DNA from 2 places in the Acidiphilium sp. C61 genome. Region 1 is predicted to be linked to the other one. Evidence: riboswitches for the same ligand, from Rfam matches in the RefSeq annotation. Region 1 holds a riboswitch; the other holds the start of a gene.
What was found. Region 1 has a riboswitch for cobalamin ahead of metE (5-methyltetrahydropteroyltriglutamate--homocysteine S-methyltransferase). Riboswitches for the same ligand answer to the same signal wherever they lie in the genome.
Positions count from the first base shown of each region.

Region 1 (5,026 bases):
CCCTGCTCTGGACCCGGCTGCAACGCTATGCGCGGCATTTCGCCCGCCTCTGCGCCGCTCCTGCGCCGCCGCCGCGCCCCCGTCGCCACCCGCGCCCGCAGCATGGCGACAAGACGGGGCATAGTGACGAGACGGATCAAAAAAAGAACGGCTGCAAGCCCATCCTGCCGCGCCGCCCCGCCTGGCTGCTGGCGCCGGTCCCCGAGGCCGCCGCCGCCGCCGGCCTGCTCCGCGCCCTGCTCGCCGATCCCGCATTGCAGCGCCGCATCGGCGCGGAACCCCGCCTCGGCCGCATCCTCCGCCCGCTCTGCCACAGCCTTGGCCTGAAGCTCCCGGCGATGCTCCGCCTCGCGCCGCGCGCAAGGCGCACCCCCCGCCCCAAACCCGAACCCGTCCCGAACAACACGGACTGCTCAGGCGCAAAACTCCCGCGCCGCTTCCGCCCGCCCGCCTGGCTGCGCCGACGCGAGCGGCTGCGCGACCCGCCGGGCTGGTGATCCTGTTGCCGATCCTCTTCTGGCGTTTCCGCGTCCCCGCTCAGCCGAGCAGGGCGACCGCCCGCGCGCATTGCGCCGCCGCCTCGCGGATCGCGGGCAGGATGCGGCGCATCACCTCGTCATGCGACACCCGCGCCGCGTTGGTGGCGACATTGAGGGCAACCGCCTGCCGGCTCCCCTTGCCCGGCACCGCGACCGAAACCGAGCGCAGGCCGAGTTCCAGTTCCTGGTCGTTGAGCGCGAACCCGTCCCGCCGCACTGCCGCCAGCCGTTCGAGCAGCAGCGCCGGGTCGGTGATGGTCGCCTGGGTGAACGCCGGCAGCGGCCCGCGCCCATACCGGGCGCGCACCTCCTCCTCGCTCAGCGTGGCGAGCAGCGCCTGCCCCATCGAGGTCGCGTGCGCCGGCAGCCGGCTGCCCACCCCGAGCGAGAGCGACATCAGCCGCTGCGGCGCGGCCGACCGCGCGACATACACGATCTCCGTCCCGTCCAGCACCGCCGCCGAGCTCGATTCGCCCAGCCGCTGCGTCAGCCCGGTCAGATAGGGTTCGATGAGTTCGGGAAAGCGCAGGCTGCCGAGATAGGCATAGCCCAGCTCCAGCACCCGCGGCGTGAGGGTGAACCACCGGTCGGTCTGCACCGCATAGCCGAGGTCGCAGAGGGTGAGCAGAAACCGCCGCGCCGCCGAGCGCTGCAACCCGGTCACCCTGGCGGCGTCCGACAGCGTCATCTTCGGCCGGTCCGGCCCGAAGGCGCACAATATCGCCAGCCCCCGGGCGAAACTCTCGACATGGTCGCGCGGGTTGGTCAGGCTCGGGCGCGGCAGCCTGGATGGTCCGGTCTCGTCTGGCGCAGTTGGCATCCGTGCGTTCTGCGCACATCTCCCCTGCGGATGCAAGATGGCAGACCGCCCGGCGTCCGGGCGGGGCGAAAATCGTTAACCTTTCCCACGCCAAGGGCGAGCTTCCGGATTCCCCCCGCGCTTGTCCACAGGCTTATTCAGATTTCTGTGGACAACTCGTGCGAAGCCCGGATCGCAAAAGCCTGATTTGGTTACGGTCTTGCTTCAGCCCTTCACCCGCGTGCCGCTGCCGTCGGTCACCCTCACCTCGATCGGGATCCCCCGCGCGACCGAGGCGCCGACGGTGCAGAACTGCTCGAACTGGCCGAGAATCCGGTCGAGATGCCCGATCGTCCCGGCCTCGGCGGCGAACCCGATGGCAACATGGATCGCCTGCACCCGCAGCCTCCGGTTCTCGTCGCGCTCCACGGTCGCCCGCGCGGTGGTGGTGATCGCCCCCGGCGCCTCGCGAAACTTGGTCATCGCGAAATGAAAGCTGGACGACATGCACGAGCCCACCGCCGCGAGCAGCAGCTGCACCGGCTCCGGCCCCGCCCCGCCGCCGAGCGGCGGCGGCTCGTCGGAGACGAGCTTCGGCAAGCCGCCGCCGAATTCGGTCTCGAACCGGTAATTCTCGATCTGCCGCAGGACGATCTCGTGCGTGTCGGCCATCTTGCCTGTCTCCTTCTGCCGCGCGCAGTCTGCACCCGGCGCGCCGCCGCCGCCAGACCGCCATCCGGCCATCCGCGACACCCCACCCTTGCCGCCCGCCCGCCGAGCCGGCATATGCAACAGGTCACCGGTCCCGCGCGAGCGGGTGAAAAGGGAACATCGTGCGCTTCGGCCGGGCCTGATTGTCCCGGAAGCAAGTCGATGGCTGCCCCCGCAACTGTCAGCGGCGAGCCGGTGGTCCGTCCGCCCGCAAGGGCGAGCCACTGAACCGGAACCGGTTCGGGAAGGCAGGGCCACCAGCGTCGACCCGCGAGCCAGGAGACCTGCCGGTGTCGCATCAACCAACGCTGCCGGGCGGGGTGCACCGGAAGCCGGAGCCAACCCATGACTGCACGCATCAGCGGCAGCGCCTGCCGCGCGCGCCTCGTTCGCCTCCCCGCACGCCAGGGAGGCCGCGCATGAGCATCGCCACCAATCTCGGCTTCCCCCGCATCGGCCGCCGGCGCGAGCTGAAGGCCGCACTCGAGGCCCATTGGGCCGGCGAGCTCACCGAAACCGCCCTGCACGATGCCGCCCGCGCCCTGCGCGCCGGGTCGCAAGCGCTGCAACAGGGGCTCGGCATCGGCCACATCCCGTGCAACGACGCCTCGCTCTACGACCATGTGCTGGATACCGCCTGCATGTTCGGCGCGATCCCGCCGGGTTATGGCTGGCGCGGGGGGGAGGTGTCGCTCGCGACCTATTTCGCCCTCGCCCGCGGCACCGGCGGCCACGATGCCGCCACCGGCCTGCCGGCGCTCGAAATGACCAAGTGGTTCGACACGAATTATCACTACCTCGTGCCCCGTCTGTCCGCCGGGCAGCACTTCACCGTCACCGCCAACCGCCCGCTCGAACTGTTCCGCGAGGCGCTGGCCTGCCATCGCCGCACCCGGCCGGTGCTGCTCGGCCCGGTCTCGTTCCTGCTGCTCGCCAAGACCGATGACGGGTCCGACCCGCTCGACCTGCTGGACCGCCTGCTGCCCTGCTACGCGCAGGTGCTGGCGGACCTCGCGGCCGAGGGCTGCGCCTGGGTGCAGATGGACGAACCTGTCCTCGCGCTCGACCTGTCGGGCCGCGCCCGCGCCGCCTTCGCCCACGCCTATGAAACCCTCGCCCGCGGCGCCACGCCGCACCTGCTGCTGGCGAGCTATTTCGCGCCGATGGGCGACAACCTGCCCACCGCCCTCGCCTTGCCGGTCGCCGGCCTGCATCTCGATCTCGTCCGCGGCCAGGCCGATCTCGTGCCCGCCCTCGCCGCTGCCGGGCCGGCACGCCATCTCTCGCTCGGCCTGATCGACGGGCGGAACGTCTGGCGGGCGGACCTTCGCGCCGCCCTCGCCACCGCGCGCGAGGCGGCGCGCGCCCTCGGCGGCACCGAGCGGCTGATGATCGCGCCGAGCTGCAGCCTGCTGCACGTCCCGGTCGATCTCGCGCAGGAAGACCGGCTCGATCCGGCGATCCGGCCCTGGCTTGCCTTCGCCACCCAGAAACTCGCCGAGATCGCCACCATCGCCCGCGGCCTCGACGAGGGCGACCACGCGATCGCCGAGCCGCTGGAGATCGCCGATGCCGCCCGCCGCAGCCGCGCCGAAAGCGCCCGGGTCCACCGGGCGGACGTCGCCGTCCGGCTGCTCGCCGCAACACCGGCGATGGAACGCCGCACACCGCCCCACGCCGCACGGCGGGCACTGCAGCGCCAGCGCCTCGACCTGCCCACCTTCCCCACCACCACGATCGGCTCGCTGCCGCAAACCTCGGGCGTGCGCCGCGCCCGGGCGGCGCTCGCGCGCAGCGAGATCAGCGCCGCCGAATACGACGAAGCGATCGCGACCTGGACGGAGGATGCGATCCGCCTGCAGGAACGGATCGGGCTCGACGTGCTGGTGCATGGCGAATTCGAGCGCAACGACATGGTCAAGTATTTCGGCGAGCAGCTCGACGGCTTCGCCTTCACCCGCCATGGCTGGGTGCAATCCTATGGCAGCCGCTGCGTCGCACCGCCGATCATCTGGGGCGATGTCGCGCGGCCCCGGCCGATGACGGTGCGCTGGGCGCGCCATGCCCAGTCGCTCACCACCCGGCCGGTGAAGGGAATGCTGACCGGGCCGGTGACGATGCTGCAATGGTCCTTCGTCCGCGACGACCTGCCGCGCGAGACGGTCTGCCGCCAGATCGCGCTGGCCCTGCGTGACGAGGTGGCCGATCTCGACGCCGCCGGCCTCGCCATCATCCAGGTGGACGAGCCGGCCCTGCGCGAGGGGCTGCCGCTGCGCGAGGCGGAGCGCGGCGCCTATCTGGGCTGGGCGGTATCCTGCTTCCGCCTCGCCACCGCCGCGGTGCGCGACGACACGGCGATCCACACCCACATGTGCTACGCCGAGTTCCACGACATCATGCCGGCCATCGCCGCCATGGACGCGGATGCGATCTCGATCGAGACGGCGCGCAGCCGGATGGACCTGCTGGCGGCCTTCGCCCGCGACGGCGCCCACGCCTACCCGGCCGAGATCGGCCCCGGCGTGTGGGACATCCACAGTCCGCGCGTTCCGCCCGAGGAGGAAATCCTCGCCCTGCTCCGCCTCGCCCGGGGCAAGCTCGCGGATGAACAGCTCTGGGTGAACCCGGATTGCGGACTGAAGACCCGCAGCTGGCGCGAGGTGGTGCCGGCGCTGGAAAACCTGGTCGGCGCCGCCCGCCGGCTGCGGCGCGAGACCAAGGCGGCCTGATCCGCCGCCGCCCTGCCGGCGCGCCCCTGCCGGCAGGGCGGGCTTGCATATCCCCACCAAGGCGGGATTACATATCTTCGCCAAGGCGGGATTGCATATCCTCGCCAAGGCGGGATTGCATCCCGGGCCCCCCGATTCCAGAACCGTGCAAAGGCCCCGCGCCGCGCGGCGCCGGCAGGCGAGGAGACCGACGATGACCAAGACGCGCAAAAAGCCCGAGGAGCTGCGCAGCCACCGCTGGTTCGGCG
Region 1 covers NZ_CAJHNI010000005.1:2,092,021-2,097,046, reverse strand. The annotation lists gene HUW10_RS12665 (hypothetical protein) at 1-497, shown strand, start outside; gene HUW10_RS12660 (IclR family transcriptional regulator C-terminal domain-containing protein) at 538-1,359, opposite strand; gene HUW10_RS12655 (OsmC family protein) at 1,564-2,010, opposite strand; cobalamin riboswitch at 2,122-2,356, shown strand; gene metE (5-methyltetrahydropteroyltriglutamate--homocysteine S-methyltransferase) at 2,469-4,778, shown strand; gene araD (L-arabinonate dehydratase) at 4,972-5,026, shown strand, end outside.

Region 2 (5,026 bases), 1.0 Mb from region 1:
CGGCGTGCCGCGACGATGGCACGGCACGCCGGCTCCGTATCGTAGACGAAGGCTGAGCGGTCGAAGAATGCGTCATCGAAGGATTGCCCGGATGCTTTCCGCACCCGTTCCCAGTGCGCGGAAGTCAGGCTTTTCGCAGCGGCATCCATGGGGACACGCATTCCCGGCAGAAGGCCACCGACAACGATGCGGATGCCCAGACGGCGAGAATATCGTGCGCGGATCGCATCGATAACCGGCGCGAACCCCCAACACCATGCGCACATAGGATCAATAAAGTAGACGAGGTCGGCTTCATATACCATATGTCACATTATGTGTATCACCCAGCAGCGTCACATGGGTTGTTTTATAATGATCGGTTTATTATAATGGAAACGAAAATGCAATCGAGCTCAAGTGTAACATGCCACGCCCACGCCTCCTGACTGACGATGACGTTCTCGACCGCGCCATTCCGGTCTTCAGACAAAATGGCTACGCGGGAACCTCGCTCAGGGATCTTACCGAAGCGACGGGTCTCAGCGCGGCGGCGCTGTATCACCGGTATGGCGACAAGGACGGCCTGTTCCGCGCAGCGCTCGAGCGGTATGCCGATGACGGGTTGACCCCCGTTCTCGAACAGCTCGCCGAACGCACTGACCCGATCGCCTCGATCGCTGATTTTCTCGGCCTGATCCGAGATCATTCGCGGGACGATCCGCTGCATCTCGGATGCCTCCTGGTGAACACGGCGATGGATGGCGGCCCGCTGTCCCCGGAGGCCCGGACGATCGTCGGGACGCGCCTCGCCGGGGTTCAGCAGTTTTTCCACGAGCGGCTTGAACATGCGAATTCTGCCGGACTTTTGCCGGCCGGCATGAATACCGCGACGCAAGCCGAGTTGCTGCTGGGGACCGTCGTCGCGTTGCGCACCTTCGCGCGGCTCGACCCTGATCCTGGCCGTCTTGACCGCCTGGTCGAGGATGCAGTGAGCCGGCTCAGGAGACCCGCGCCCGCGGCTGCATGAACAGCAGACACCACCCAAAAAAGCCCGCCGACAGTAACCGCCGGACCTGCGGTGTTTGCTGTGCGGCCTGCCGTCAAGGAGACCCTGAATGCGTGAACCCCTGAAACTTTACGATCTCGCCGGCGCCGACGAGCGCGTGCGCTTCAGCCCCAATTGCTGGCGCACCCGTTTCGCGCTGGCGCACAAGGGTCTGCCTTGCGAGACCGTGGTCTGGCGGTTCATGGAGAAAGACGCCATCGCGTTTTCCGGCCAGGGCAAGGTTCCCGTGCTGGTCGACGGCACCCGGAACATTCACGACAGCTGGGCCATCGCGCTTTACCTCGAGGATACCTATCCCGACCGTCCCAGCCTGTTCGGCGGCGCGGTCGGCCGCAGCCTCGTCCGCTTCGTCAACCAGTGGACCAGCGAAGCGGTGCATCCCGCAATCGCGAAAGTGGTGCTGCCGGACCTTGTGGACATCCTGCACGAGGGTGACCGCGACTATTTCCGCTCGACCCGCGAGGCCGCGTTCGGCACCACGGTCGGGGCGCTGCGGGCCGCACGCGAGGAAAATCTCGCCACGCTCCGCGCCACCTTGCGCCCGCTGCGCAGCACGCTGGCGGATCAGCAATTCCTTGCCGGCGACGCGCCGAACTATGCCGACCATGTCGCCTTCAGCGCTTTCCTCTGGGCGCATGCCTCGACCCCGGTAAAGATCCTCGCCGAGGATGACACGCTGCACGCCTGGTGCGACCGCATGTTCGACGCTTATGACGGGCTGGCCCGCGTCCTGCCGGCCGCCGCCTGAACGGGAGGATTTCGATGTCCGCAATCCAGGGTGTCCGCGCCTGCGTGTTCGATGCCTACGGCACGCTGTTCGATTTCGGCTCCGCTGTCGCCCGCTGCCCGGATGTGCCGGAAGACCGCCGCGCGGCGCTGGTGACACTCTGGCGGGACAAGCAGCTGCAATACACGTGGCTGCGCAGCCTGCAGAACCTCTATACCGATTTCGAAACCGTCACCGCCGACGCGCTCGATTTCGCGCTGGAGGCGACCAGCCTCGCCGACCCGAAGCGGCGCGAGGCGTTGCTCGCACTCTACCGCATCGTCTCGGCCTATCCCGAGGTGAAGGCAACGCTGGGCGCCCTCAAGGCAAAGGGCATCGCCACCGCAATTCTCTCGAACGGCACCCCTGCGATGCTCGCCGCCGCCATCGCCCATGCCGGGATCGGCGACGTGCTCGACCATGTGCTGTCGGTCGAGGCGGTGGGCGTGTTCAAGACCGATCAGCGTGTCTACCAGATGGTGCCGGCGCGCCTTGGGGTGGAACGCAAGGAGGTCTGCTTCGTCTCCTCCAATGGCTGGGATGCGTATGGCGCCTCGGCCTTCGGCTTCCGCGTCGCCTGGTGCAACCGCGCGAAACAGCCGGCGGAGCGGCTGCCCGGCGCGCCCGATGCCGTTCTCAGCGATCTCTCCGCCCTGCCCGGCCTGCTCGGCCTCGACTGAACCAGCGCTTGCGCCGCCAGCCCCGGTGGCGCTACAGCTTGATCAGGAATCGGTGGCCCGCAAGGGCTGAAACGGGAACGCAGAAGGGTGGTTTGTCGCCCCGTCTGCGGCTGCCCCCGCAACTGTGAGCGGTGAGGCGCGTTCATCCGGGCCATTGCGAGGGGGCACAGACCCGCCCGCGAGAAGGCCGAGCGCGCTGTTGACCCGCGAGCCAGGAGACCGGCCAGTTCCGAGACCATGCGCGCGCGTCCGGGCGGGGTGAACCGGGAGCGAAGGGTGAAGTCCCGTAGCCTTCGGTCGCCCTTATGGCAGCGCCCGCCCCGCCGGGTGCCGGACCGGAGTTTTTCCATGCGCGACTCCGCGCGATATCGTTTTTTCGTTCCCCTCGCCTTGTGCGGGGCTGTTGCCAATGCACACGCCCAAAACGCGCAGCTGCCCGCCGGCACCGTGCCGATCGAGACGGTTACCGCCTCCTATGTGCGGACGCCCATTGCGGATACCCCGGCATCGGTCACGGTCATCACCGCGGCCGCGCTGCGCCAGCGCGGCGTGACCACCCTCGTCCAGGCGCTCGACACGGTTCCCGGCCTGAACGTGGTGCAACTGGGTGGGCCTGGCGCCCAGACCTCGGTCTTCATCGACGGCACCAATTCCGAAGACGTGCTGGTGCTGCGCGACGGCGTGCCGGTGAATGATCCCTCGGTGGCCAACGGCGCGTTCAATTTCGGCAATGCCGGCATCGGCGATATCGCGCGGATCGTGGTGGTCCGCGGCCCGATGTCCAGCCTCTACGGCTCGGGCGCGATCGGCGGCGTCATCAACCTGATCAGCAAGCGTGGCCATGGCGCACCGCATGTCGATTACGACATCGCCGGGGGCTTTCCCGGCCAGGGCGAAGGCAGCGTTACCCTCTCCGGCCAGAGCGGCAAATTCGATTATGCGATCACAGGTTCGCTCATCGAGCAGGCCGGGTTCGACGCGACGGCGCGGCGGCTTGCCGTCTATGCCGCGCATCGCGACCCGTTCCGCTACAAGCTCGGCGCCGTCAATCTCGGCTACACACCCATCGCCGGCACGCGGATCTCGCTGATCGTCCGCGCCCGGCAGACCGGCACCCAGTATCCCGATCTCGGATATCCGATCTTCGACGACCCCTATGAAAACAGCTACGATTCGAATGTTTTCGTCCGCTTCGGCGTGAAATCGCACCTGTTCGACAACCGGCTGACCACCGAACTCGACATCGCCCATATCCAGGACGACCGCCGCTACCTCACCCTGCTCGATCCCGCCGACCCCAACCAGTTCGCCGGCGACAGCGGCTATCGCGGCGACCGCACGGTGATCCAGTGGAACAACGTGATCCGCCTGCCGAATTTTGGCCCGATGACAGACCCGACGCTCGTCGCCGGCATCGAGACCACGCATGATACGGCGATCGAGAACTACAATGCGAGCTTTGGCGGCTTTCCCTACCTCTCCAGCCTCGCCGCCTCGCAATCCATCACCGCGGGGCATGTCGGCGCGCAGGCAACCATCGCACGTCGCCTGTCAGTCCAGGGCGCCATCCGAGGTGACTCGGTCAGCGGCTACGGCACCGTGGTGACGGAGCGCGGCGGTCTCGTGCTGGCCCTGCCCGAAATCGATACGCGGCTGAAGGCCTCGGCGGGCAGCGGCTTTCTTGCCCCCTCGCTCTACGACCTGCACGGCATCGACAGCTACGGCTATCACGGCAACCCGAACCTCCACCCCGAACACTCGGTTGGATATCGGTTCGGCTTCGAAACCGTGCTGCCGGCCTTCGGCATGCCCGACGCAGTGACGCTGCAGATGAGCTATTTCCACCAGGATATCGCTAACCTGTTCCAGTATACTTCCCTGCCTGATGGCACCAGCACGGAGGAGAACGTCGCTCGCGCCCGGATTCACGGCATCGAGGCTGGCATCGGCTTCGCGCCGACCCGCTGGCTCTCCGGCCGGATCGACTATACGCGCACCATCGCCCGCGATGTCGCGACCCGGACGGCCCTTCTGCGCCGGCCGGATAACGCCGGATCGCTTACCCTCTCGATCCACCCGATCCCGGCGCTGTCGATCGAGCCCGCCATCCGCTATGTCGGCCGCTTCTCGGATTACCTCTACGCCAATTCCGGCTATCCGACTGGCACCGGCCTAGCCCGGCCCGGCACGATCGCCAATCTGGCGGTCAACTACCGCGTCAGCCGGGCCCTCACTCTTTTCGCGATCGGCCGCAACCTGACCAACTCCCCCTTCGAGCCGGCAAACGGTGTGCAAATCCCCGGCCAGAATTTCCTGTTCGGCCTGAGAGGCACGATCGGCGGATGATGTGACAGCTCGGTTCAGGCGGCAGCATAAGACATATTCGTGAAAGACATATGTTGCGATGCACAAAAAACTTGAAACGGGCACCGGAACGGACATATAGTGCATCGCAGCAAACAACACGTTGTTTGCTTTCTTGGACGTTTCCTCCCTAAACTTGGCGGCCTTATGGCCGCCATTTTTTTTGGC
Region 2 covers NZ_CAJHNI010000005.1:1,048,082-1,053,107, forward strand. The annotation lists gene HUW10_RS07705 (DsbA family protein) at 1-305, opposite strand, end outside; gene HUW10_RS07710 (TetR/AcrR family transcriptional regulator) at 407-1,009, shown strand; gene HUW10_RS07715 (glutathione S-transferase family protein) at 1,098-1,796, shown strand; gene HUW10_RS07720 (haloacid dehalogenase type II) at 1,811-2,494, shown strand; cobalamin riboswitch at 2,528-2,737, shown strand; gene HUW10_RS07725 (TonB-dependent siderophore receptor) at 2,843-4,840, shown strand.
Region 2: linked by a shared signal. The riboswitch ahead of HUW10_RS07725 (TonB-dependent siderophore receptor) and the one ahead of metE (5-methyltetrahydropteroyltriglutamate--homocysteine S-methyltransferase) in region 1 are both predicted to bind cobalamin.